3 regions of the Vibrio sp. QJM3NY_39 genome follow, and region 1 is predicted to be linked to each of the others. Evidence: riboswitches for the same ligand, from Rfam matches in the RefSeq annotation. Region 1 holds a riboswitch; each other region holds the start of a gene.
The links. A riboswitch is a leader RNA that binds a small molecule or an ion and turns the genes downstream of it on or off. The one in region 1 is predicted to bind thiamine pyrophosphate.
Positions count from the first base shown of each region.

Region 2: it holds a riboswitch for thiamine pyrophosphate, as region 1 does, so the genes downstream of both, thiD (bifunctional hydroxymethylpyrimidine kinase/phosphomethylpyrimidine kinase) here and thiC (phosphomethylpyrimidine synthase ThiC) in region 1, are expected to answer to the same signal.
Region 3: it holds a riboswitch for thiamine pyrophosphate, as region 1 does, so the genes downstream of both, thiB (thiamine ABC transporter substrate binding subunit) here and thiC (phosphomethylpyrimidine synthase ThiC) in region 1, are expected to answer to the same signal.

Region 1 covers NZ_CM173505.1:31,699-39,639, reverse strand. Annotated here, with positions in the region: gene thiH (2-iminoacetate synthase ThiH) at 1-973, opposite strand, end outside; gene AC3CHU_RS00175 (thiazole synthase) at 981-1,745, opposite strand; gene thiS (sulfur carrier protein ThiS) at 1,748-1,957, opposite strand; gene AC3CHU_RS00165 (HesA/MoeB/ThiF family protein) at 1,954-2,736, opposite strand; gene AC3CHU_RS00160 (thiamine phosphate synthase) at 2,726-4,018, opposite strand; gene thiC (phosphomethylpyrimidine synthase ThiC) at 4,018-5,967, opposite strand; TPP riboswitch at 6,097-6,195, opposite strand; gene crcB (fluoride efflux transporter CrcB) at 6,258-6,641, opposite strand; gene AC3CHU_RS00145 (multicopper oxidase family protein) at 6,743-7,941, opposite strand, start outside.
Region 2 covers NZ_CM173506.1:1,274,056-1,281,996, reverse strand. Annotated here, with positions in the region: gene AC3CHU_RS21615 (ABC transporter substrate-binding protein) at 1-467, opposite strand, end outside; gene AC3CHU_RS21610 (ABC transporter permease) at 588-1,328, opposite strand; gene AC3CHU_RS21605 (ABC transporter ATP-binding protein) at 1,396-2,154, opposite strand; gene thiD (bifunctional hydroxymethylpyrimidine kinase/phosphomethylpyrimidine kinase) at 2,144-3,037, opposite strand; TPP riboswitch at 3,134-3,245, opposite strand; gene AC3CHU_RS21595 (DMT family transporter) at 3,344-4,261, opposite strand; gene AC3CHU_RS21590 (helix-turn-helix domain-containing protein) at 4,347-5,075, opposite strand; gene AC3CHU_RS21585 (DUF4382 domain-containing protein) at 5,249-6,274, opposite strand; gene AC3CHU_RS21580 (DUF2999 family protein) at 6,698-6,949, opposite strand; gene AC3CHU_RS21575 (YdcF family protein) at 7,080-7,941, opposite strand, start outside.
Region 3 covers NZ_CM173505.1:361,176-369,116, reverse strand. Annotated here, with positions in the region: gene yjgA (ribosome biogenesis factor YjgA) at 1-170, shown strand, start outside; gene thiQ (thiamine ABC transporter ATP-binding protein) at 277-981, opposite strand; gene thiP (thiamine/thiamine pyrophosphate ABC transporter permease ThiP) at 981-2,594, opposite strand; gene thiB (thiamine ABC transporter substrate binding subunit) at 2,719-3,711, opposite strand; TPP riboswitch at 3,765-3,884, opposite strand; gene AC3CHU_RS01740 (flavin prenyltransferase UbiX) at 3,928-4,551, opposite strand; gene mpl (UDP-N-acetylmuramate:L-alanyl-gamma-D-glutamyl-meso-diaminopimelate ligase) at 4,589-5,947, opposite strand; gene fbp (class 1 fructose-bisphosphatase) at 6,218-7,228, shown strand; gene AC3CHU_RS01725 (gamma-glutamylcyclotransferase family protein) at 7,319-7,672, opposite strand; gene tamB (autotransporter assembly complex protein TamB) at 7,722-7,941, opposite strand, start outside.

The DNA.
Region 1 (7,941 bases):
AAGCCGCAGACATACTCGTGATCCCCAATGGCAACACATTGTCGCGAAAGGTTGCCGATTCGCGAGTAGAAAGGGATAGCTCGACCTCAGGATTCAAGAGTCGATATGCGCAGATAAGCTGAACCAATTGTTTGTCGTTCATGACTGATTTAGGCTGTAATCCTCCACTAGAGTCTCCACCCTCACACGGACGAAGACGCGGGAATGAAATTGAATAGCGAGTCTGCCAATAAGTGCGCTCTAGGTAATCTAAGTGAGCAGCAACAAAAAAGCAGTCGGTTCGCCAATCTTCCAAACCAATCAAGGCACCAATCCCTATCTTATCGATCCCCGCCTTTGCCAAGCGATCAGGGGTTTCAAGACGATATTCAAAATCCATTTTATTACCACGTAGATGATGCTCAGCGTAGGTCCTTGGTTGATAGGTCTCTTGATAAACCATCACCGCATCTAAACCGAGCGTTTTAAGTTCTGCGTAATCTTGTTGGTCAAGCGGCTGCACTTCCATCGCGAGGTAGTTGAATTGCTTTTTGATATTCGGCAACACCTGTCGAAAGTAATTCATCCCGACCTTAGTTTCATGTTCACCGGTGACCAACAAAACGCTATCGAACTTCATCTTTTTGATAGCCGCACTTTCGGCATCAATTTCATCCAAAGTAAGCGTGCGGCGCTTGATACGGTTCTCCATTGAGAAGCCACAATACGTGCACGCGTTAGCGCACAGGTTAGATAGGTACAAAGGAATATAAAGCGACATTGTATTGCCAAATCGCTTACGAGTTAGCGCCAACGATTGTTGTGCCATCTGCTCTAAGTAAGGTTCTGCCGCCGGAGAGATCAGAGCCTTAAAGTCTTCTAAGTCACGTTTGGGTTTACTCAGAGCACGTTCAACATCCGCTGCCGTTTTACTGAAGATAGACATACCAATGTCATCCCAGTTGAGCTGTTTAAATCGATCAACAAACGTCATAGCACTGCTACTCGTCTAGGAATGAAGTTAACGGGCTTGAAGCAACCGCGTGAGATACTTTTCCTGCAAGTCCAGCAAGGTAAGCCATACGCCCCGCTTCAACTGCCAACTTAAACGCAATTGCCATTTCAACCGGCTGTTGAGAAGCAGCAATTGCGGTATTCACTAACACTGCGTCTGCGCCCATTTCCATTGCACGTGCAGCATGTGATGGCGCGCCAATGCCCGCATCAACAATCACAGGGACATTCGCTTGGTCGATAATGATCTCTAAGAAGTCTGCAGACGCAATACCCTTATTTGAACCAATAGGCGCACCCAACGGCATAACTGCAGCGCAACCCACCTCTTCCAAGCGTTTACACAATACTGGATCGGCATGGCAGTAAGGCAACACAACAAAACCATCTTTAACCAGTTGCTCAGCAGCTTTAAGCGTCTCAATTGGGTCTGGCATCAAGTACTTTGGATCTGGGTGAATTTCCAGTTTAAGCCAGTTTGTGCCTAGCGCTTCACGAGCCAAATGCGCAGCAAAGACGGCATCTTTTGCACTCTTCGCCCCAGAGGTATTCGGTAGCAAGTTCACGCCAGCATCAATGATTGGTTGTAAAATGTCGTCTTGCTCAGAGCGAATATCGACTCTCTTCAACGCCATGGTTGCCAGTTGCGAACCTGAAGCTTCAATAGCACTCGCCATCAAATGCTTGTTTGCGAACTTGCCGGTTCCAGTGAAGAGTCGTGATTGAAACGTTTTATCAGCGATAGTTAACATGGTTAGCCTCCTGCAATAGCTTGGAAAAGAGAAATAGCATCGCCTTCATTGACGACAGTTTGTTGCCACTGGCTGCGCGGGACAACCGCATTATTGATTGCAAATACACAACCCAGATCAGGGAGTGATAAAGCGTGGATAATGTCCGCTAGAGACGACAAGTGCGCGACCTGCTCTGGTTGCTCGTTTATAGAAATAGTTATGTGGCTCATTGTGCTTCTTCTTCTAGATGTTGGATCGCCGTTGTGTTGCAAACCGGACATTCGCTATCTTGCGTGACCATTAGGTTTTGCCAGTTCATGGTCTGGCCATCGAACAGCTTTAGCTGATGCGTTGCGACTTTAAACTCGCCACCACTAATACGTTGAATAGCAGCCAAAGCTTGAAGGTTACCTATGGTGCCAACAACCGGGCCTATGATGCCGCTATCACTACAACGAGTCGTTTGTGGATGATGACTGAACGGGAACAAACAGTGATAGCACCCTTTCTGATTCTCATAATCAAATACAATAAACTGGCCTTTCCAACCGATTGCAGATCCAGAAATCAAAGGTGTATTGCTGCCGAAACACGCTTGGTTAACCTGCTGGCGTGACGTAAAGTTGTCAGTACAATCCAACACCAAATCAGCGAGCATCACTTCAAGTTCAAGCTGACTGTCACTCATTCGCTGATTGATGGTTCTAACTTGACTGCGACTATTGAGCTCAGTCAGTTGTTGCTTCATAGCTTCGACTTTAGGCGAACCTAACTGACTTTCTTTGAACGCGACCTGTCGTTGCAGGTTAGACGAATCCACACAGTCATCATCAACCAACACGATCTTTCCGACACCCGAAGCCGCAAGGTAAAGAGCGGCAGCATTGCCTAAGCCACCACAACCAATCACTAACACATGGCTGTTTAATAGATTTCGTTGCCCTTGCTCACCGACTTCAGGTAATGCAATTTGTCGTTGATAACGAATAAACTCAAAATCACTCAGCATAGCTAGGCTCCTGCGCAACCTCTTCACCAATATTTGAAGGTTTAGGCGTCATCAGTTTTTCAAAAAACTCGATCACCTTTTTGGGGTCTTCCGCTAATGTAATCGCACGAACAACCGCCAAACTCGACACCCCACAATCCCACACCTGCTCAGCTGTTGATTGGTCAATACCACCAATAGCAACCGTCGGATAACCGATGAGTTGTTCTGTGTATGGGATAGTATCAATCAGCTGTTGATACAGAGATAAACGAACTAAACCCTGAGGCTTTGATGGCATCTGTTTAGTTGATGTTGGGAAGATGTGGCCTAGCGCAATATAGCTTGGGTTAATCTGAACAATGCGTAGCAACTCGTAATAGCCATGAGTCGATAACCCAATCTTTATACCCGCAAAGCTCAACTGTGAGAGGTTTGATTCTTCAATATCCTCTTGCCCTAAATGAACACCAAAAGCGTCATGCTTGAGTGCAAGCTTCCAGTAATCATTGATAAAAACTTGAGCGTTATACTCACGACCAAGATCGATAGATCGTGCGACTTGTTGTTCTAAATCCGCTTGCTGTGGGTTTTTAATACGTAGCTGAACAGTGTTGATGCCAAGCTTGAGCAACCTTTCGATCCACTCAGCATCATCAACCACTGGGTATAGCCCTAGGCTACTCTTACTCAATTCAGGGAACGAAAGTGATGTTCCCTGGTGAGCCCAACCAACACTAATATCCAGTCGCTCATCTTCCAGAACTGGGATCGGAAAGTTTTGATAGCTTGCTGGCCATGTTCCACGTGAAACATTAAATGCTGCGCGAGCTAAAACCAGTGCGTCTTCTAATGGAAATTCCAGCGCCAACAAAGTAAGTAACCAAGCAAAATGGCCACGATTATCTAACTCCTGATGAGCTGTAGTTTCACTCTTGATGACACGATTAGCATCTAGGTGAGACCAGATATCCATTACAGATGAATCATCTGAGACACCTATATAGATAGTGTTTGGAGATTGTGTAAAGGCACCACAAACGTCAGTTAGTGCGACTGAATTACTGTAATCAACAACATGGTTCAGTTCCGCTAACTTACACTCCGCCAATGAATCAACATCATGAGCAAAGCCAATAGATAACGTCTGCTGAATATCAACGACAGAGAAGTATTGAGCTGGGCTTACACCCAACTCAACTGCACCGGTTGCCAAGCCTTGTCGCTTAGCAACCAATAGACAGTTTTGAACCTCCCCCGTTAACTCGATGTCTTGAGATGGGATGAGAATCTTCACTGTCATTATTCCTCTAATTGAGCTTCTTTTACGCCCACAGCTGGGTGGTAAAGTTCAGAGCCAGTATCACGGAACTCTTGTGATTTCTGACGCATCCCTTCCAACGGGTTATCTAGCATCTTAATCTCGATAGCCTGATCCGCGGCTACTTGTTCGGTGTCTTTCGCATACTCTCGAACTTCTTGAGAAATCTTCATCGAGCAGAATTTAGGTCCACACATTGAGCAGAAGTGAGCAACCTTGCCCGACTCTTGTGGCAGAGTTTCATCATGGAAAGAACGCGCGGTTTCAGGATCTAAAGCTAGATTGAATTGGTCTTCCCAACGGAATTCAAAACGTGCCTTTGATAATGCATTATCTCGGATTTGTGCGCCCGGATGTCCTTTAGCGAGGTCCGCTGCGTGTGCTGCTAGCTTGTAAGTAATCAAGCCAGTCTTCACATCTTCTTTATTTGGTAAGCCTAGGTGCTCTTTAGGGGTGACATAACAGAGCATCGCACAGCCGTACCAACCAATCATGGCCGCGCCAATACCAGAGGTAATATGGTCGTAACCAGGGGCAATATCTGTCGTCAATGGGCCTAAAGTATAGAAAGGCGCTTCATGGCAGTGCTCTAACTGCTCGTCCATATTCTCTTTAATCAGGTGCATTGGTACATGTCCAGGGCCTTCAATGATCACCTGAACATCATATTCCCAAGCCACTTTAGTCAACTCACCTAGAGTACGTAACTCCGAGAATTGAGCCTCATCATTAGCATCTGCAATTGAGCCCGGGCGTAAACCGTCACCTAATGACAGAGCAACATCGTACTTCGCACAGATCTCACAGATCTCACGGAAGTGGGTATAAAGGAAACTTTCTTGGTGATGAGCAAGACACCATTTCGCGATGATGGAACCGCCACGAGAGACAATACCAGTCACACGCTTAGCGGTCATAGGAACGTAGCGAAGCAACAAGCCAGCATGAATAGTGAAGTAATCAACACCCTGCTCTGCTTGTTCAATCAAGGTATCGCGCATCACTTCCCAGTTAAGGTCTTCGGCAACGCCATTCACTTTTTCAAGCGCTTGATACATAGGAACCGTACCAATTGGTACTGGGCTATTACGTAGGATCCATTCGCGAGTCTCGTGAATATTACGACCAGTAGAAAGATCCATCACGGTATCGCCACCCCAGCGAGTCGACCAGACTAGCTTCTCAACTTCTTCTTCAATCGAAGAGCTTACTGAAGAGTTACCGATATTGGCGTTCACCTTCACTAAAAAGTTTCTACCAATAATCATCGGTTCTGATTCTGGGTGGTTGATGTTTGAAGGGATAATAGCTCGACCTTCAGCAACCTCTTTACGCACGAACTCAGGAGTAATTTCTTTCGGCAGGTTTGCACCAAAGTTATGGCCAGGGTGTTGATGGTTAAGCTGCTCATCAGCGAACTTCTGACGTCCCATGTTCTCACGTATGGCAATGTACTCCATTTCAGGTGTGATAATACCCTGACGAGCATAGTGCAGTTGAGTAACACATTGGTTGTCTGTCGCGCGACGAATTCTAGGCAGGTTGCCGTAGCGAAGGTCGTCTAGAGTTTCATCTTCTAAACGTTCTTTGGTGTAAACAGAGCTTACGTCGTCTAACAGTTCCGTATCACCACGCTCTTCAATCCATTGCTCTCGCAACTTAGGAAGACCGCTATACAGGTCTATTTGATGTGTAGGGTCTGTGTAAACACCTGAGGTATCGTAAACTTGAATGGGTACATTAGGTTCGAATACAGGCTCTTTTTTGGTACCACCAACAAGGCTATCAGCGAGTGATATTTCTCGGACAGGGACTTGAATGTCCTCTCGAGATCCTTGGATGTAAGCTTTTTTTGAGTTTGGATAGGGTTGTACGGATAAAGAATCAATGAAATTCTTCGCTTCCAGTCTTGCTTGTTTACGAGTCGACATAGCATTTTTCCTTGGCTTTTAGCCATTATTTATAGGGATAAAAATGCTTGACGGATTAGATGCTACAAGAGGGATCACGGTAAGAAATACAGTTGTGATCTGGAGATAGATCTCTAGAAGGATTCTAGTTAGATATCTACTCTTGTTCCCTTCGCAGGTATTAGCCTGATCAGGTTCAACGGATCCCGAGTTAACGGTCTCAGCCATATGGCACTCCGACAAGTTCGATCGAGTATATAAAAACGGCTTGGATAAACCAAGCCGAGTTGTTAACAAATCGTAAGAAAGTTTTAAGACTTTATCAAAAGTTGGAAGCCGATCCATGCGGCTGAAATACTGAGTACCACGTTGAGTAGCACATTGAGTCCCATCTTAAAGAAAGCGCCCTGCTGCATAAGAAGTACGTTATCCATAGAAAACGTAGAAAATGTAGTCAGTGCTCCTAGGAAACCAAGACCGATGATTTGTCTCCACGGTTCCGTCGCGACCATCTCGTTTTCAAACGCGGCGATGAGCAATCCCATAATCAAAGAGCCAATCACGTTAACAGTCAACGTACCGTAAGGAAAACCACGTCCTAACATCACAACGCATAACTCTGAAATCAAGTAACGTGAACAAGCACCAAACGCGCCACCGATGGCGATAAAACCTAGAATAGATAACTGACCCATTGAATCCTCCCAAACAATAATCCCTATATTCTAGCTTTAACGCCGATAAAAGCGAGGGTAGAAACTAAGAATGCATGCGCAAATATTAAACGTTACAGGTGTCACTTAACTTCAATGTATCCCATTAAACCCGTTTTCATGTGTTCTATAACATGACAGTGGTACATCCAGCGGCCAGGGTTATCTGCAACAAATGCAGCTTTAGCTCGGCCGTTTTTTCCAAGTAACACTGTATCGGTATGGAAAGGCTCTTCAACTTTCTTCCCATCAAGTTCCAATACAGTGAATGTATGACCGTGAATATGGATCGGGTGATGGTATTGGGTGACGTTCTTTAGATCGAATATGTAAGTCTTACCTAACTCTAAAGTCGTCAACGGCTCAGGAATATTGTCTTTGCTCATCCCTTCCCATGCTCTTTTATTAGTAAGCCAAAACTTAGGCATCGATTTCCCATCTTTAGAAACTGGTGATACCGCACCTTCCCACTCGAACACAAAATCGATCTCTTCAGCATTAGCAAGATCTAGATTAGGTACCGGGTTAAGAGGTAACAATGGCAATAAACGCCCTTCAGTAAGGGGGGAATCTACTACCTCGAACTCACATAAAGAGAAAGGAAAGCGGCCCTTCATTTGAAGAACATTAACTCGCTCGCCTACTTTGGGCGCTATCAGTCCAATATCCACGCGCATCCCTGGGCCGATTTTATGTTGAGTCAGTTTATATGGCGTCTTTACAGGATTACCATCAATGGCAATCACCCATGCCTCAGCCCCTTCGACAGCAATAGGATAAGTGATCGTATTATCGACATTCGCGATACGCAGTCGAGTCGTTGCATGCTGCTTTAATTGGTATACAGGTTCATGAACACCATTGACGCTACTCCACTCTCCTGGAGTACCCATACGAGCACTGAGTCGTGGGATCATTAAATCTTTCCATTGACCCTGCTTGTCGATGTGCCAATGCTTAAGCATCAATGCGTGTTCTTCATCGAACCGTACTGGATTGCTCTCTTCTACGATAATAAGACCAACTAAGCCCATACCAAGCTGCTTCACGCTATTCATGTGTGGGTGATACCAAAACGTACCGGCATCTGGTGGCGTAAACTCATAAATGAATGTTTCACCTGGCATGATTGGTGGCTGACTTAAGAAGGGAACCCCATCCATTTCGATAGGAATTCTTAAACCATGCCAATGAATAGTCGTCGGCTCTGATAGCTTATTCGTAAAGCGGATCGTGACCTTTTCACCCTGTCGACATCGAATCGTCGGAGCAGGGATCTGTC
Region 2 (7,941 bases), on a different replicon from region 1:
GCAACATTTTCTTGCGCTAGCATGGTGCCGATAGTTGCTTCTTCGTTACCCGCAATCGCAATACCGATCTTTTTGCCTTTCAGATCCGCTAACGAATCGTTCTTGCCGTTATCCAATACCATTAGTGTGTTTAGTGGCGTCGCGATAAGGGTTGATGCACGAACCAAAGGAAGACCCGCTGCCACATCCATGGTTAAACTTGGTTGGTAAGTTACCGCTAAATCGACCTTACCTGCCGCAACCAATTTTGCAGGCGTGCTTGGGTCGGCTGGCTCTTGGATCTCAACATCTAAGCCTTGGTCAGCAAAGTAACCACGCTCTTGAGCAATCACAATCGGGCCATGGTTCGGATTCACAAACCAATCCAACATCAATGTCAGTTTCTTTTGTTCAGAATCCGCTAGAGCATGACCTGAAACTAGCGAAGCAAGCAGTGCCACTGCACCTACCAATTTGGTTTTTTTCATAGTTAACCTTTCCTTTTGAATATTATTATTGTGTGTATCGAGCTAATTTTTAACGACGTTTTGTTTAGATTAATAGCGTTGAGCGAAGCCTTATTAAACAAAGTATTATTGAGCAAGCCATCACTGGTTCTCCCAAGGGATAGCTTTTTTGAGTAACTTGTCTGTGATGAAGTAGAGCGAGATAGACAGCACCGCCAAGATGAACAAGGCCGCAAACATCTCATCGATGATCATGCGCGCGTTGGCCTGTAGCATTAGGTAACCCAGCCCTTCACTCGAACCCACCCATTCGCCAACAACCGCGCCAATTGGAGCAATCACCACAGCGACACGAATGCCAGACGCCAGTGTTGGCAGCGCAGCAGGCAATTGGATATAACGCAACAATTGCCATTTCGATGCACCCATCGTTTTAGCAAGATCGAGATAACCTGTCGGTGTATTTCGCAGGCCGTCGTAGCAACAGGTCGTTACAGGGAAGAAGATAATGATCGCCGCCATAATGACTTTTGATGCAATGCCATAGCCAAGCCACAGCATTAACATTGGCGCAATCGCAAAAACAGGGATCGCTTGGCTGGCAATTAAGATAGGCAATAGCCAACGTTTCAACGGATCAAACATCAGCATCTGCAGGGCAAGAAATAGCCCCATGGATAAACCGAGCAATAGACCAAGTAAGATCTCTTGTGCAGTCACCCAAGTGTGTTTGAGTAACACATCGTAACGTTCGATTAGCTTAATAAAGACTTCTGCAGGCGCTGGTAGAATGAAGCTCGGCATCTCGAAGATAACGACCACCAGTTGCCATAAACCGAGAATCACAGCACTGCTGATCAGCAAACGCATTACGGGATTCATCTGACGAGGAGGTGTAGTGGCAGCCTGTACGTTAGCTGAACGAGCCACAACTTCGCTTCGTGTTAGATCATTCATAATCACGCTCCAACTGATCTAAGATCGCTTGTTGTAACTCAGCACATTCACCATCTAACACTCTTGGTGTGGCCGTGTTGGGCACAGATAAAGACTGAGCATTCGCAGGTGTGCCTTGTAACACATACAAGTTGTCCGCCAAACGCACCGCTTCTTGTGGATCATGAGTGATCAGAACAACGGTTTTACCTTTTAGCAGTTCACACGCTAAGCTTTGTAGCTTATGCCTTGTTACCGCATCTAACGCAGAGAAAGGTTCGTCCATCAGTACAACTGGCTTGTCTTGCATTAAGGTTCGAGCCAAAGCAACACGCTGGCGCATACCACCAGACAATTGATCCGGCATAGTAGACGCGTGATCAGCCAAACCAACCGCAGCTAACAACTCTAGTGCTTGATTGGTTTGCAGTGCTTTATCAGAAGGTGAATTTTGAAAACGATGACTTAGGCAAACATTGTCGATAACCGACAACCATGGCAGTAACAAGTCTTGCTGTGCCATGTATGCGATGCGATCCGTTAAAGGCAATTCATCAGACGTTGCCAATGTGCCCTGCCATTCAACCTTGTTATCTAGCAAGCCTGCCAAATAACGCAATACCGTGGTTTTCCCGCAACCACTGCGACCAAGTAGCACCGTCCACTTACCTGCTTTTAAGCTCAGTGACAGCCCCGATAAGGTCGCGTGCTCGCTATCTCGGTAACGCAGAGTCGCATTGCTGAGTTGAACACCAACCGTATTAACGGACATTACCGTGTCCAGCAAAGAAGTGATTTACAGGCCCATGACCTTGGCCAACTTGCAGCTCATCAGCGTGAGCAATCGCGCGAGAAATGTATTGTTTACCTAGGTCAACAGCTTGAGTAAGCGTGTTGCCTTGAGCCAAGAAAGAAGCGATAGCAGAAGAAAGCGTACAACCCGTGCCGTGGGTATTTTTAGTAGGAAAGCGCTTCGCGCTAATCAGAGCAGATGTGGTTGGCAGAATCAGTAAGTCGTTACTGTTCTCATCCTTCTCTAAGTGACCGCCTTTTAGCAGGACAGCTTTAGCACCTAGTGCGCGTAAGTCTTCAATCATGCCCTGCATTTCGGCTTCGCTTTCAGGGACAGCTTTACCTGTCAGTGCAGCGCCTTCTGGCAAGTTAGGAGTAATGATGTCTGCCAGCGGAATCAGCTCTTGTTTTAGCGTGGTAATTGCCGAGTTTTCTAGAAGAAGATCACCACTGGTTGCGACCATCACAGGGTCAATCACTAAGTGCTTAGGTTGATACTGCTTAATTTTGTCTGCAACGACTTTGATGATTTGCGAATCGGCCAACATGCCGACTTTTACTGCCACGATATTGAGATCAGTAAACACTGCATCTAACTGACTAGCGACATGGTCGAGTGGAATAGGAAAAATGGCGGAAACGCCTTGAGTGTTCTGGGAAGTGATAGCGGTAATCACAGAACAAGCAAAACTACCGGTAGCAGACATGGCTTTAATATCAGCTTGGATACCGGCACCGCCGCCACTGTCTGAGCCTGCGATCGTCAATACAATCGGAGTGTTCGTTCGAATCGAACCATCAGCAGAGTGCTGTGAAACTGAGGCTTTGGGCGTTAAATCTTTTGAAATAGAACTGTGTGTCATTGTCGCTCCTACTATCTTACAAGACGTAGGAGAACGAACACTGATCGAAGGAGAAGTCGCATTAGGCTCATGAAAGTCTTCATGGGTGCAGACGTAGATCGAGTGCTTATAGTTCCCTACGCCAGTGTTAACTGAATCAGGTTCAACGGGTCTCGATTAACGATCTCAGCAAACACCAAATAAGGTATATGCCCCCCGACTATTGATAGCGATAGTAACAGCACTCTCACAACTGAGATACTGATTTTATTCAATTATAAGAATTACACATGAAAAAATTTCAATTAGGTCCAACAAAACAAATACTTATAACGTTCCTTTAGATGGCTTCGACTGTATCAACAAGCACAACACAATCAGAAACATACCTAGCCAGCCTGTAAAAGGAATCAGCTCACCGACAACACAGACGGCAAGCACCGCTGCGACTACCGGTTCAAACAAAGTAAGTAGATTGGCACTACTCGCGGTCACGTGGCGTAAACCAAAACTGAACGCGATATAGCCCAAGCATTGTGGGATTAGCGTCAGATAACTGATGACTAATACGTTAATCTGCGAGGAAAACAGGTTCTCACCAGTAAACCAGAGCGTTGGCAGCAACAGCATCGCACCCAGGCCAAAAATACTGCCCATCGCCGCTTGCGACTTAATCCCTTTATCGATCAGTGCTTTGGTCGCCCAAGAATAAATGGCGTAACACAACCCAGCGAGCAAACCCAAAGCAATACCTAACAGCTTTAGATCATCACCGGATTCATTCGTCGATGAAGATTCTGAAAACACCAACAACCCAATACCCACGACACCAATCGCAAAGCTAGTGAGCCAACGTTTGTTGATGTTGTTATTTTTGCTAATCAGACACTCTAACAGTGCTGAAAAGAAAGGTGCGGTTGCAATCGAAACCACGGTACCAATCGCCACGCCTGATAATTTCATTGAAGAATAGAAAGCTAAAGGATAGACCGCCAAAGCCAAAGCGCTCACTGCCAACAGCTTCTTATTCTGCAAAAGTTTATCAAGGGCTAATAGGATTTTTCGATACGCTAGGCCCGCTTGCATTAGGCCGCCGACACCCATAGAGAAAGCACCAATCGCTAATGGGCTTAGATCAGGCGCAAAACTTGCGGCGGTGCCTGTCGTGCCCCATAAAATGGAAGCAAACAAGATGGCTAAAGTGCCCGTTTGGAATTCGTTAACGCGATTGATGGCAAGATTCATTTCTATTACCCAATTTTCAGTTCTGAAATAGATAATAATGAAGATTGATAAAAGTTAGTTTGCCGAAAGGACGCTATTGTTGTTTCTAAAGACTGTCTTTCATTGAGCCTAGAAACGCCCTTGGAGACATTCCAAAGTGCTGAGAGAAGCGGCGACTGAAAGCAGAAACATCACTATATCCCACATTTTCAGCGATCAATTGAACAGGTAAATCTGTGTGGGTTAACAAGGCTTGAGCTTTCTCCATACGATATCGAGTGATGTATTTAAGCGCACTGATACCCAGGCATTCTTTGAAGCGTTTTTTGAATTGAGTAGGACTCAAACAGGCCGTTTCTGCAAGTTGTGAAATGGATAACGGCTGCGTGTAATTATCCGCTATCAGCCTTTGTACCGCACGGATTCTTGGGTCGATGCTCTTGCTGACTTGTTGTTGCTCTAACAGCAATGAAAACACATCCAAAACTGATGACTCAATGCCACTATCGACCTGATATTCCAACTGCTTCTCAACAAACAGCAAGAAGCTCATCAAAGGTGGCGTTATCGTGAAAACCGATAGCTCGTGCTCTAACAAATGCTGAGGCAACACAGCCATATCCGCGACAATAAACCGCGCTGCTTCGTCCGCTTTAAACGCATGTGCTGTGGTTACCGGAATCACCACACATTCGCCCACCGCCACTTTACCGACATACCCCACCATCTCGATATTGATACTGCCTTGGATGGGCAATACCAATTGATGATGGTCATCATGGGCATGGGTATTAAATTGCTTGGTATAAAATCGAATGCTTAAGCTAGATTTCATAATCAACGCCGGAGTACATTTCGCTAAGTTAGAGTAAGAGATACAAAGTTACATTATCACTTCCCTAGAGTCACACTCAATGCGCATCAAATTCATGCTAACTAGGTGACGTGATCAAAAACGGCCTCTAAATGAGAGGCCGTTTTTATTAAAAATCGTCATTCACACCAAAGTTAGAATGACACTTGGCTGTCTTGACCGACAGTTACTTGCACGCCGTTTTGAGCTTCGTATATTTCGAACCCTGCGGCTAATGGTGCTGCATTGTCTTCATCACTGTCGTGTTGCGCAGTACAGGTATAACCTAATGAGTAAGTACCTGGGTCGATGAAACCAAGGGAAAACTCATAGTTGGTCTGTGCTTGATTCATTGTCACTGAAGCTGAAGTAATCGGTTTTTTCTCCGCTGTACCACCAATTGGTGCCATGTCAGCTTTAGCGATGTCACCTTCATACAAATAAACCGATTGAACGAAGGTATTATCACCACCGTTACAAGTATCATAAGTAGAAAGAGCAACAGTGCCTTCAATGTTTCCTGTCTCAACCGTATTAATAAGGCTTACAGACGTTCTTTGAATGGTGTAATCAGGGAGAGTTGAACTGTTCTTTAGGCCACGTCGAAGATCGAACTCGACAACAAAATCGTTACTTTGTTGGTTCACAGTAAATGAGTTATTAAAGTAAAGTACTCCAGCGTTATCTTCTTTACCCACGCCTTGCGGGCACGCGCCTTCACCTTTCACCGTTAACTCACGATTCGTATCATCATTTTCTACCACGTAAGATGGATCTGTTGGGTGATCGCCATCATTCGCAAACACACACAACTTATAGCTACCTACTGGAACTACCTCATTTTCAATCAAAGGGATCGCATCGCTGCCTTGGTAATCCAATAAATTAACACTTAACGGAATAGGATCTGCGCCATCAGGTAATGGATCGCCATTTTCATCAACGTAGTCGCCGTTTTCGTCCGTTTTATACACATCATAAATCAGTGGCGAACCTCCCCCTTGAGGAAGTAAAGCCACCTTGCTGAATGTCACCGTCACATCTTTAACATCATCGACGGGCGCATCACTCACACTCAAGGTAATTGGTGTCGTACTGCTTGATGATCCTGAGTCTCCGCCACAACCAACAAGCCCTGCCAACACAAGGCTCGCTAAAGCCGTTTCCTTTAAATATTTCATAACTCATTTCCTATAAAATCACTGCTCAATAAAGGGCTTATTTGAGTGCCCTCTTATTCTTTTTCTTGTTGTGACCCATAAATAAACAGCGCTATTGTTTGATGTTTATATCCCTACTATTCAGGGCATTCCTCATCCCAAAAAAACTGTTCATCAAGGTGCACATATCAAGTCGCACATAGGTTAATTAAGTCTAGTAAGTAAACTGTCAGTAGCAATACATATTTGGCAAAGGTGCTGTCAATTGTTTTGAAATAGTCGTTAAGTAGAAAATGGGAGGCAGGGATTGAAAGCAACTTGATCAAAGTGAATAATCGCCACCAAGATCAAAAAAGGCCGTTAAGACAGCCTGTTGCTGAACTTAAACGACCTTTTCATTGAATTTTGATTAAGCTAAGACGATATTAGCTCATTCAAACTCACTTATTTTTGAAGTTGCTCTTTAGCCGCTTCAACCTTAGAAAAATCTAGGCCAAGCTCTTCAACTGCTTCTTTGATTAGCGCAGGGTTTTGCATTACCTGACCCATCAGCATTTGAAGCTTATCTTGTGGTAAACCAAGTTGGCTGATTGTCGCCATTGCTGCAAGAGGGTTCTCGGTCAACGTCTTGAATATCTCGCTGATCTGCTCGTCGCTGATATTGTTCTCTTTCAACATTGCTAAAATCGGGTTCATTTTTTTGCCTTTGAAACACTAAATTAAGTAGGAGCACAGCATACCATCTAGCTGTGCTCGATTGTACTAACAAGTGAAGCTTTGGTTTAACACGAATTGTGCTTTTCCCAAACGCAAATAATGCTTGGGCTTAGCGAGACTCTAATGGGTAAGAGCGGTAGCTCCACATACCATACGTTCTCAGTGCGTCACGGTAGATGCCTAGAAGCTCACCACTGCTCGCTTTCTTAAGATCTTCTAACGGCTTATCTGGGTAAGAAACCGTATCGAAGGTAATGCCCTGAGGGCCAGTTTGCCAGCTCGCGATTTCAAACAGAGTTTGACCACGACGAACATGGCTTGCTGAGCTGATAATGGTCGCATGTTTAATATCATGACGAGCAAGCGCATAGCTACTGAACAAGGCATTGCCTACCGTGCTGGTCGCGTAGTTCTCTTCAATGATGCGGTCTTTGCTTACCCCTTTTGAGATAAGCCAATCCGCCATTAACTTGCCTTCTGTCTTATGGTTCTTAGGCACGCCGCCGGTTAACACGATCATCGCGTCTGGGTTAGCTTTCGACATTGCTAATGTCGTTTCAAGACGTTCAATCAAGATTTCATGCATAGAACCATCAGGGTTAAGCGCGTAACCCAAAGTGACGATGGCACCGTGGTCGCTCAACAGTCCCTTATCCGCAGACTCTTTCAACGGTGTTTCTAACACGCGGTCGACCGTTGCAAAAATACGTTTGATGTCTTCTGCTTTACCTTTGTTCAGGCTTTCCAGCTTCTCCATGTGCTTATTCGATTCACTTTCATTGCCTTCAAATCGCTGCCAAACCGCTAGATACGCGTGCAAGTCGACATCGTCTGGCGCAACCGTCAGTGCTTGTTCAAACAACTCAATAGCGCGCTCTGCATTCTTGTTGTAGATCTGAGCGTTCGCAGCCGAGATCAACAAGTCAGTACGGTAAGGTTCAAGTTGGTAAGCTTCTAACAATCGGTTAGTC
Region 3 (7,941 bases), 330 kb from region 1:
CAGAAGGCGATGCTGCCATTTCTGACGTTATGGAAATGTACCCTGAAGCAGACCGTCAACGTCTTCGTCAGCTAGCTCGCCAAGCTAACAAAGAGAAATCAGCAAACAAGCCAGCGAAGTCTTCTCGCGAGATCTTCCAAATCTTAAAAGAGCTAAAGCAAGGCGACTAATCTTAGTCTCCCTTTGCTCAGAAAGATAATAAAAGACCTAGCACATGCTAGGTCTTTTTTTTTCGACTTACTCAATGTCAAAGCCCACAAGACCAATACTCAGTCGTCACTCACCCGCTTTAACAAACGAACTTAATTCTTGCTGTGGATGAGTAGCGGTCAGTACCTCTATCGAGTCTTCAACCAACACCTTACCTAGCGCCACAAAAATAAACTTATTCGCGATACTGCGTGCATCACCTAAATGGTGCGTCACCATCAATACCGTAATATTTCGTTCTGCCGCTAATCGCTTCACTAAGCTAAGCATCTCCTCGCGCAGCAAAGGATCAAGCGCAGAGAAAGGTTCATCAAGCAACCAGATATCATGAGGCTGAACAAAACAGCGGGCTAACGCGACACGCTGGCGCTGGCCACCCGATAAATGCTCAGGCAATCTATCTAAATACTCTGCAACACCTACTTGTGCGGCTGCTTGCTCAACTTTGAGCTTTTGGGTTGCTGTAAGCTTTAATCCTGGATGCAGCCCTAAACCAATATTTTCACGTACGGTGAGATGGGCAAAAAGATTGTGTTCTTGGAACAACATCGCCAATGGACGTTGGTGCGCTTCTTTACCAATAAGCGATTGTCCTGCCACTGATATCTCACCCGATGTAGGCTCTATGAATCCCGCAACTAGCGCCAACAACGTTGATTTACCAGCGCCACTCGGCCCCATCAACGCGACAATGTCGCCCTGCTCAGCTTGGAAATCAAAGCGAAACAACTCTCGGTGATAGTGGTAGTCCACCTCTTTCATCACTAACATCATCGGTTCCTTAACTCTTTAGCATTAGGGTTTGAGCTTCGAGTAAATAAAAATTCTATTAAGCTAAAACTGCCCACACTCAGCAGCAGTAAACTCACAGAAACCACCGCGGCGGCTTCCATTTGATAGCTGCCTAACAATTGGAATAGATACAAAGGCAGCGTTCTAAAATCTTGGCTACCAAACAAGGCAATGGCACTCAAGTCCCCCATCGCCAGCATAAAGCTAATAGAAAAGGCTTGCGCCATTGGTTTACGTAGTGCGCGCCACTCCACCAGCCTAAAACGTGTGAAACCTGTCATTCCCAAGCTTGCACACACGTATTGATACTGTTGAGATAAATGCAACATAGGTTGGGCTAAGGTTTTGATCACATAAGGCAGTGCCATTAAGCTATTTACTGCAATCACAATAAAGAAAGCTAAGCTAAATACATCGGTAAATGAACGCAGTAATAAGAAGAGTCCCGTACTGATCACTAACCCTGGTGTCACTAAGATAATGGTACCAATCAGCTCGATTTTATCGGCTCTAAAGTTCTTGTTCTGCAAACGCCATGCACGACTGGTCAGCAGTATCGCAATACCAATACCGACGGCAATAACACTTGCTAAGGACGCAACTTTAACTGAGGTCATTAGCGCAGCCCAAAACGGTTCGCTGCTGAGCACAGTTAGTGCTTGTGAGTTAATACCACTGACGATAACCATGGCTAATGGCGGCAATACCAGCATTGAGACTACTATGATCCAAAAGCTATCCCAAGCTTTTGACCACCAGCAGTCCTTAACCAAATATTTCTCTTCCGACAACTGACTGGCCGTCACTGAAATAGGTTTCGACAGGCGCTGAATACTCACCGCGAGCACTCCACACAGCAGCATTTGCCATATCGCGAGCAAGGCACCAGCCTGTAAGTCAAAGTCGAATTTAATCGCTTGATAAATAGCGAGTTCGATAGTGGTCGATTTCGGACCTCCACCTAGCGCCATCACGGTAGCAAAGCTAGTAAAGCACAACATGAAGACTAAGCCACACACATGAGGCAGTTGTTGTCTCAATCGCGGCCATTCGACCCATTTAAATTTATTCCAATGACTCATACCCAAATGAGCACACAGCTTGTGCTGCTCGGCAGGCACGGTATCTAAAGCTTGTAAAAGTAAACGGCTGGCATAGGGCAGATTAAAAAAGACATGTGCGAGCAAAATGCCATTCAATCCATAGATGGAGAATGGTAATTCAATATCGAAGTTCGCCAGAAATTTAGCTAACCAACCACTGTTGCCATAAATTGCAAGCAAACCAAACACACCGACTAACACAGGCAAAACCAAGGTCGATGCGAACAGCCTTAACAACAGAGCTCGCCCAAAAAATTGCCTGCGACACAAAGCATGAGCAATAGGTATAGCAAAGCCAACACTCAGCACAGTTGAGAGTGTCGCTTGATAAAAACTGAATTTCGTTACGTGCCAATAGTAAGGATCGGACCATACTTGGCTGATATCAAGAGAAGGGGCATTGCTAAGCAATGCCCCAACTGCTGAAACCACAAAGGCGGTAATGAGTATCGCAACCCAGATCCCGACCTTAGGTGTTTTCTTTATCATAAATTGATTTTTTACCGTAAGTGGTTCACTCAGTTAATATCGAACGAACCTTTAAATACAGAAAGTTAGAAAGCTGAGCTTTAGGAAACTCATCTTTAGAAAGTTAAGCTAGAAAGCTAATCCTTTAAAAAGTAAGTGCACTCTGCCATTCACGAATCCATGGCTTACGCTTAGCAGCGATTTCTTCAGGCGTAAAACTCAGAGCTTTCTGCGGTACTGTTAACTGCTCGAACCCTTTGGGTAGCTCGATACCCGTCACTGGGTACATCCAGTTGCCAGTTGGCATCGCCGATTGGAATTCATCACTTAAGATAAACGCCATAAACTCATCGGCCAGTTTTTCATTTTTGCTGCCTTTAACTTTCGCAGCCACTTCCACTTGAGTGTAATGACCTTCTTCAAAGCTTGCAGCTGCATACTTAGAATCACTTTCTGCAATGATGTGGTAAGCAGGAGATGTTGTGTAAGACAAGACTAAGTCCGACTCCCCCTTTAAGAACATAGAGTAAGCTTCAGACCAACCTTTAGTAACCGTAACCGTCTTCTGAGCAAGTTTCTTCCAAGCTGCTGTCGCTTCATCACCGTATACTGACTTCATCCATAGCATCATGCCTTGACCCGGCGTAGATGTACGTGGGTCTTGGTAAATAACCTTGAGGTCGTCACGCTGCTCAACCAGTTCTTTCAAGCTCTTAGGTGGGTTTGCTAGTTTCTCTTTGTTATAGATAAACGCAAAGTAACCAAAATCATAAGGAACAAAGGTGCTGTCGTCCCAGCCGTTAGGAAGTGTCACTGAAGACGTATCAACATTGTGCTCAGCCAATAAGCCCGTCGCTTTCGCTTCAGCCATCAGATTGTTATCTAGGCCTAACACGATATCAGCTTTGCTGTTACCACCTTCAAGACGTAAGCGGTTCAGAATAGATACGCCATCTTCTAGCGCGACAAAGTTCACATCGCAGCCACACTTTTCTTCAAATGCTTTTTCAACGGCAGGACGAGGGCCCCAATCCGCAGCAAAAGAGTCATAGGTATAAACCGTTAGGGTATTGTCTGCAGCAAAGGCAGAAAAAGAGATGGCTGTAGTAACAGCAAGAGTTGTTAATGTAAATTTCACTGGACGCTCTCCATGGTCTGAGCGGCACAGGTTTGAGGGAGGAGAACGGTAGAAGTTGTTCCTAACTCAATTCCTACGCCAGCATTATCTGGTTCAGGTTTACGGGTCCCAAGCACTTGCTTGATCTCAGCTCGCATTCATTATTTGAATGGTTCGCTCCCCGATGAGTGTTCAGAATTGTAATTCGAATTTTAACAATAAGCTATCAAGTTTGGATCAATTACGTTGATCGTAACCCCAACGTGGCACTAAACCTTGCTCGATGCCAAGATGGTCCAAAATGCGCGCCACCATAAAATCGACCAGATCTTCAATCGACTTAGGTTGATGATAAAAACCCGGAGCGGCAGGCATGATCGTCACGCCCATAGTCGATAGCTTATGCATGTTCTCTAAGTGCAGCGTCGAGAATGGCGTCTCACGAACCACCAACAACAGTTGGCCTCGTTCTTTCATGACCACATCTGCAGCACGCTCAATCAGATTATCCGATAAGCCATGAGCAATTGAAGCCAAGCTTCCCGCTGAACATGGACAAACGACCATCTGCTTCGGCGCTGCAGAGCCAGAGGCAACCGGTGAGAACCAATCATCTTTGCCACACACCACCAGCTTTTCGGGGTCACACCCAAGGTGTTTAACCAAAGCTTGTTTCGCTGCATCGGGTCCTGCAGGTAACTTAAGTTCATGCTCGGTCGCCAACACCACTCGCGCAGCCGACGATATCAGTAAATAGACCTGATAATCCGCCGCCAAAAGGCATTCAAGTAAACGCAGGCCATAAGGCGCACCTGATGCGCCAGTGAAAGCGAGGGTTATAGCTTTATCGTGTTTTGTCATGTTCTCAATTACTTCAAAATATAAGATCGTGGATCAGTTAGCCTTTGAGTGCCAACGCATCCAACAGTTTCTGGTGAATACCACCAAAGCCACCATTGCTCATTACCAAGATTTGGTCGCCCGCTTGTGCCTCTGAGACAATTCTAGCAACGAATGTATCCATGTCATCACTTACATGTGCGGGTTGATGGCACGCATCGGCAACATCTTGTACAGACCAATCAATGTTATCTGGTTGGAATAAGTAGGTAGAATCCGCCTGTTTAAGAGAATCAGCCAAGGTTTCTTTATGCACACCACGCTTCATGGTGGCAGAACGAGGCTCTAAAACGGCAATGATTTTTTTCGTATCGACCTTATTACGTAAGCCACCCAGAGTAAGTTCAATCGCTGTAGGATGATGAGCAAAATCGTCATAAACAGAAACACCTACTACCTCACCTTTGAACTCTAAGCGACGCTTGGTATTAATGAACGCCGCCAGTGATTCACATCCTAAGTCGGGTGTAACACCAACATGTCTTGCCGCCGCAATCGCCATCAAGGCATTACTTACGTTATGATCGCCAACCAAATCCCAGTCTACGGTTCCAACACATTCGTCTTGGAAATAGACCTCAAATTTGGAGCCATCTTTAACCAGTTTCTTGGCATCCCAATCGCCAAGTTCGCCGCTCGATTCAGTCTCACTCCAACACCCACGAGAAAGAACATCTTCAATAGCCGTATCTTGCTTCGGTGAAAAAATACGACCATTACTTGGCACAGTGCGAACCAAATGATGAAACTGTCGCTTGATCGCTTCAAGATCATCAAAGATATCCGCATGATCGAACTCAAGATTATTCATGACCAAGGTTCTTGGGTGGTAATGAACGAACTTAGATCGTTTATCGAAAAAAGCACTATCGTATTCGTCGGCTTCAACCACGAAGAACATGCTTTCACCAAGGCGAGCAGATATACCAAAGTTACCCAACACACCACCAACTAAGAAGCCCGGTGCATAGCCACAGTCTTCCAAGATCCAAGCCAACATGCTTGATGTAGTAGTCTTGCCATGCGTTCCCGAGACTGCAAGAACCCAACGGTCATGCAGTAGAAATTCTTGCAACCATTGCGGGCCTGATGTGTATCTAAGGTTATTATCCAATACATACTCAACACACGGGTTACCACGGCTCATGGCATTACCGATAACCACGAGATCAGGCCTTGGCTCTAATTGACTAGGGTCGAACCCTTCAATAATTTCAATCCCTTGCGATTCCAACAAAGTGCTCATTGGAGGGTAAACATTCGCGTCACTACCCGTAACCTTGTGACCTAATTGACGAGCCAATACCGCGGCACCACCCATGAAGGTGCCACAAATTCCTAAGATGTGAATATGCATATATTGCTTCCAAACGCTTGGCTAAATGAGCCATGTCTAAATCAAACTACTTGCACTCATTATCATTAAATGGCGATTAAAAGCGAGCAGCAATGCAAAACAAATTTAGTCGACATAGTAAGTGAGATCTGTGTCGCTTAGTTCATTACCATTAAAAAGATCTAACCTTTAGAATTTAGGTAAGCGTCTAGATGAATAAAGCCCACTCAAGAGGCCTAATCTACAGTGCTCAAATCCCCCCTAATATTGAGAGAAGTTTAAGGAAATAACATGTCTGAGATGCGCACCCTTGGTGAGTTCATTGTTGCAAAACAAAATGATTTCCCCCATGCAAGTGGTGATCTATCATCCCTTTTGTCATCAATTCGTCTTGCTGCAAAAATTGTTAACCGTGAAATCAACAAAGCAGGTCTTGTCGACATTACTGGCGCTGTTGGTACAGACAACGTTCAAGGTGAAGAGCAACAAAAGCTAGACCTTTACGCGAACGACAAATTTAAAGCGGCTCTAGAAGCTCGTGACCAAGTTTGTGGCGTTGCAAGTGAAGAAGAAGACGAAGCTGTTGCCTTCAATAAAGAGCTCAACAAAAACGCAAAATACGTTGTTCTGATGGATCCACTTGATGGTTCTTCAAACATCGATGTGAATGTATCGGTTGGTACGATTTTCTCTATCTACCGCCGAGTGTCACCGATTGGTACCCCACCAACACAAGAAGATTTCCTACAACCTGGACACAAACAAGTCGCAGCTGGTTACGTAATTTACGGTTCTTCAACCATGCTTGTTTACACAACAGGCGCTGGCGTCAATGGTTTCACCTACGACCCATCACTGGGTACCTTCTGTCTATCTCATGAAAACATGATGATCCCTGATGAAGGTAAGATCTACTCGATCAACGAAGGTAACTACTTCCGCTTCCCTACTGGTGTTAAAAAGTACATCAAGTACTGCCAAGAAGATGAGCCGAGTGATAACCGCCCTTACACCTCTCGTTACATCGGTTCTCTAGTATCAGATTTCCACCGTAACCTGCTGAAAGGCGGCATCTACTTATACCCAAGCACACAAAGCCACCCTCAAGGTAAACTGCGTTTACTTTACGAGTGCAACCCAATTGCTTTCCTTATGGAACAAGCGGGTGGTATCGCTTCAGACGGTGCTCAACGTATCATGGACATCAAACCAACTGAGTTACACCAACGTGTACCTTTCTTTGTTGGCTCAACAGACATGGTTCGCAAAGTAGAAGAGTTTCTTGAGCTTAACCGAGACTAATTATCTCGTTTATTTCTCAAAATAACGTCATTAAAAAAGCCAGCATTTATATGCTGGCTTTTTGTTTGATAACTCTAGGATACATAACGGCTAACAGATGTCCCGCTTACACCAGTCACCCGAAAGTATTTCTTTATTAGCTGTTAGATCAAGCTGATACAAATATACCCATGCTAATCCAAATATAGTCTCTATTTGCTCGCGACGATACTCAACAGGAACATCTTCTAGCCGATCGAGCGACTCCAAAATTTCGTCGTTAATGATATAGACCTCGCCAGCGACACTTTTCTTTCCGAAAATCATCGCCGGATACGCAACTAAATCAAAAAGTGCGTATTCCTCAGGTGTGTCAAACCTTCCTAAACACTCACACGGTTTTAAATAGTGGTGGTTCGATTGGTCTTTTCTCAATGTTCCATCAACAAAAACGAGGTGCTGCATGCTCACTCCCTAGCATTCGTCATCCGCTAATCAATCACCGCTTAAAGTGTTACTCGAATTCAAACTGATAGAGAAGATCCACAGCACTGTCTAGACCCGATACAGCCTCAACGTAGAGATCCTGCATCAATCGATAACGAACGGTAAACTCGCCTAACGAGTTAAAGATACCCACACCATACTTCACCTGTAAACCAGGCAGAATGTAGCCACTTACCGTTACTTGTGAGTCATCCCCAGAGCCTGCTGTATCCAGTTGTAAATCTTGT